Regions from separate parts of the Chromobacterium sp. LK11 genome, predicted to be linked through region 1. Evidence: predicted binding sites of a transcription regulator. Region 1 holds the regulator's gene; the other holds the start of a gene.

Region 1 (2,202 bases):
AGTCTGCAAGGGCAGGCCGTAGATCAGATCGACGCTGACGGACTTGAAGCCGGCGTCGCGCGCGGCCTGGATCACCTCCAGCGTTTCCTCCTCGGACTGCACCCGATTCACCGCCCGCTGCACCTCCGGTTCGAAATCCTGGATGCCGACGCTGATGCGGTTGAAGCCGAGTGCGGCCAGTTTGAAGATTGTCTCCGCGCTGACTTTGCGCGGGTCTATTTCTATGGAATACTCCCCCTCCTTCAAGAACTCGAAATGAGTCTTGAGCAAGGTCATCAATCGTTCCAGTTGCGCGTCGGACAGGAAAGTCGGCGTGCCGCCGCCGAAATGCAGCTGTACCACTTGCTCGCGGCGGCCCAGACAGGAGGCGACCATCCGGACTTCCTTTTCCAGGTAGTCCAGGTACAAATCGGCTTTGCCGCTGTCCTTGGTGATGATTTTGTTGCAACCGCAGTAGTAGCAGATAGTGTTGCAAAATGGTATATGAGCGTACAATGATAAAGGTTTCCGGTTGGCGCCGATGCTGCGCTGCCGTAGCCAGTGGATGTAGTCTCTTTCGGCAAAACCCGGCGTAAAGCGATCCGCTGTCGGGTATGACGTATATCTAGGACCTGTCCCGTCGAGGCGCTCGATCAGAGCGCGGTCGAATTCAAAATGGGCAGGAGAAAATGGGTGGGTGGTCTTCATGTCGTATTTGGATGGCAAAACCTCTGGTGGACTGGTAAATTTGCGGAAATCCTGCGAATTTCGCTTTGATAAGGGTCAAGCTTCGTCGCAAGCTTGTACTAAACATGCCATGTCCGATCAGAACCATATCTCTTTGCATAACCTGAAGGTCTCCTGCTCCAACTGCAGCCTGAAGGAACTCTGTCTGCCTGTGGGGCTCAACCGCGAGGAACTGACCCAGCTCGACGCGGTGATCCGCCAAAGCCGCCGTCTGAAGCGCGGCGAGTATCTGTTCCGCAGCGGCGAGGGCTTCCGCTCGCTGTTCGCGGTGCGCACCGGCTTCTTCAAGACCAGCGTCGCCAGCCAGGACGGCCGCGAGCAGGTCACCGGCTTCCACATGTCCGGCGAACTGATGGGCCTGGACGGCATTTCCGCCAATGTGCACGGTTGCGACGCCATCGCGCTGGAGGACAGCGAGGTGTGCGAACTGCCGTTCAGCCGCATGGAGAGCCTGGGCCGCGAAATTCCCACCCTGCAGCACCATTTTTACCGGTTGATGAGCCGCGAGATCGTTCGCGATCAGAATGTAATGTTGCTATTGGGCAACATGAAGGCGGAAGAACGGCTGGCCGCCTTCCTGCTGAATCTGTCGCAGCGTCTGTCCACTCGCGGCTTCGCCGCCAATGATTTCATCCTGCGCATGAGCCGCGAGGAAATCGGCAGCTTCCTGGGCCTGAAACTGGAAACCGTCAGCCGCACGCTGTCCAAGTTCCAGCAGCAAGGCTGGATCACCGTCGATCACAAGCACATCCAGCTGGTGATGGTGGACGAGTTGAAGGCGCTGATTTCCGGCTGCGCCCACGCCAACGGGCATTGAGCGCGCAGCGCCGTATTGCTAAAGGCAGGCCATGGGCCTGCCTTTTTTCATGGGCTCGGGCTGCCGGCGATTTGCTGCAATAGCCGCGACAAGGGCGCTTCCTGCGGCCAGCCGGGCGGCACGGCGAAGCCGCGCGCCACTTCATGCCAGCAGCCGTCGGCGCCGGCTTGCAGTTCGGCCAGCAATTGCGGCGCCGCCGCCTCTTCCAGCTGCGCGCGCAATGCCGCCGCGGTGTGGGTCTGTTCGAAGCCAAGCCGCGCCGGCGCCAGCCAGCTGAGCCGGGGCAGCCAGGCCCAGCGCGAGTCCGCGTTCAGCGCCGGCCAGTCGCCGCGCAGCGGCCAGTATTGCCCGTACAGCGGCCGGGCGCCGGGCGGCGCTTGCGGCGAGGTGTCCCGGGCGTGGAACAGCCAGCCGCTGAGCCGGGCGCCGACCGCGCAGCCGTCGAAGCCCGCCGGCAGCATCGCTTGCGCCGCCGGGTGGCGGGACAGGCGCAGCTGGGTCTGCAGCTTGCGGGCTTTCAGCGCCCAGGCGTCGCGCAGGCTGGGGCCGGTCAGGGTGTCGGCGCTGCGGCCCAGTTGCAGGTAGAACTTGCTGGCGGCTTCCAGGTGCAGCGGCTGGCCGTCCAGGCGCAGCAGGAAGTCGAACTCGCCGACGGTGCG
Region 2 (2,202 bases), on a different contig from region 1:
AGATCAGCGCCCAGAAGTGGACCACGGACAGGCGGTAGGAGTAAACCGGACGGCCGGCCTGTTTCGGGATGAAGTAGTACATCATGCCCAGGAAGGCGGCGGTCAGGAAGAAGCCCACGGCGTTGTGGCCGTACCACCATTGCACCATGGCGTCCACGGCGCCGGAGTAGGCGGAGTAGGATTTCCACAGCGACACCGGCACGAAGGCGGAGTTGACGATGTGCAGCAAGGCCACGGCCAGGATGAAGGCGCCGTAGAACCAGTTGGCCACGTAGATGTGCTTGACCTTGCGGATGGCGATGGTGCCGAAGAAAACGATGGCGTAAACAACCCAGATCACCGCGATCAGCAGTTTGATCGGCCATTCCAGTTCGGCGTATTCCTTGCTGGTGGTCAGGCCCAGCGGCAAGGTGATGGCGGCCAGCACGATCACCAGCTGCCAGCCCCAGAAGGTGAAGGCGGCGAGCTTGTCGGAGATCAGCCGGACGTTACAGGTACGCTGCACCACGTAGTAGGAGGTGGCGAACAGGCCGCAGCCGCCGAAGGCGAAGATGACCGCATTGGTGTGCAGCGGGCGCAGGCGGCCGAAGTGGAACCAGGGGCCGAAGTTCAATTCGGGCCAGACCAGTTGGGCCGCAATGATGACGCCCACCAACATGCCGACAATGCCCCACACGACGGTCATGATGGCAAATTGGCGCACCACCTTATAGTTATAAGTGGATTGCGTTTCCATTTAGGGTTTTCTCCAAGGTTGCTAACTCAGAACGTGACATATCTAATCGGCGGCTTGAAGTCCGGGATACTGTCCCCATCTGTACTGATGTGACTGTATCCAGACGAAGCCGCAGGGAAAACGATTTTTATTAAAATCAAGCGCTTGACCCAGATCGCAGCGGTACTGATGTCTGTATTAGCAGTTCATCCCGTATTGCGACAGCGCAATTTCCCCATTTAGTTAACCCGGCATTCTAAATCAATTACCCATATCGGGCCAGTTTGGACGGCCGGGGGATGTCGCTTTCCCATTTGTCTTTATTTATGTCTCAAGCGAGCGTGACAGTTCTTGCAAATACTGTTGCTACTGACCGAGATTGTATTGTCTGGCGGCCCAGCCTTCTTGACCTGGATCAAGATGTCATAAAACGCAGCGTTTCCCCGCGGCAAGTGCTAAAATCAGAAGGTTTTGCAACGATTGCAGGCAGATCATGACCGTTTCCGTCCGCTACACCCTATGTCCCTGCGCCCCGGAGGCGCATCTTTTCGAGGTCGTCCTGACCGTTTCCCGGCCCGCCAAGAATGGCCAGATTTTCTCGTTGCCGGCTTGGATTCCGGGCAGTTACATGATCCGGGAGTTCTCCAAGCATATTGTGGAGATTCGCGCGGAATCCGCGGGAAAAGCGGTTCAGCTGGTCCAGCTGACAAAAAACAGCTGGCAAGCCGCGCCAGTCAAGGGCGCGCTGGTTCTGCGCTATAAAGTTTATGCGTTTGATCTGTCGGTGCGCGGCGCCTATCTGGACGCTCAGCGCGGCTTCTACAACGGCACCAGCGTTTTCCTGGCGGTGGACGGCTATGAAAACGAGGCTTGCGCGGTGGACATCCTGCCGCCGGAGGGCAAGGCCTACGCCGACTGGAAAGTGGCGACCAGCCTGCCGACGCGCGGCGCGGACAAGAAAACCGGCTTCGGCGGCTACCAGGCCGCTTCCTACGACGAACTGATCGACCACCCGGTGGAACTGGGCGCCTTCGAGCGCGTCAGCTTCAAAGCCTGCGGCGTGCCGCACGAATTCGTCGTCTCCGGCCGCTTCCGCGCCGATCTCAAGCGTCTGGCGCGCGACGCCAAGAAAATCTGCGAATACCAGATCAAGCTGTTCGGAGAGCCGGCGCCGTTCGAGCGCTACGTGTTCATGCTCTTCGTCGGCAAGGACGTTTACGGCGGCCTGGAGCATCGCGCCTCCACCGCGCTGGTGGCCAACCGCGACGATCTGCCGCAGCAGGGCGTCGAGGAAATTGGCGACGGTTATTTGAAGCTGCTGGGCCTGATCAGCCACGAATATTTCCACAGCTGGAACGTCAAGCGGATGAAGCCGGCGGCGTTCACGCCCTACGACCTGAACCAGGAAGGCTATACCCGTTTGCTGTGGGCCTTCGAGGGCATCACCTCTTATTACGACGACCTGAGCCTGGTGCGCTGCGGCCTGA

Evidence for each region. The regulator FNR, encoded in region 1, switches genes on or off when oxygen is low (the NO sensors DNR and NnrR bind a similar motif). The targets are predictions, from matches to a motif close to TTGATNNNNATCAA.
Region 2: ccoN (cytochrome-c oxidase, cbb3-type subunit I) is a predicted target of FNR. The motif match lies at 863-876, and genes of this name have one in related genera.

Annotation. Positions count from the first base shown of each region.
Region 1 covers NZ_LDUR01000011.1:84,621-86,822, forward strand. Annotated here, with positions in the region: gene hemN (oxygen-independent coproporphyrinogen III oxidase) at 1-687, opposite strand, end outside; gene fnr (fumarate/nitrate reduction transcriptional regulator Fnr) at 797-1,543, shown strand; gene VK98_RS07465 (DUF1853 family protein) at 1,591-2,202, opposite strand, start outside.
Region 2 covers NZ_LDUR01000039.1:29,843-32,044, reverse strand. Annotated here, with positions in the region: gene ccoN (cytochrome-c oxidase, cbb3-type subunit I) at 1-736, opposite strand, end outside; gene VK98_RS19460 (M61 family metallopeptidase) at 1,209-2,202, shown strand, end outside.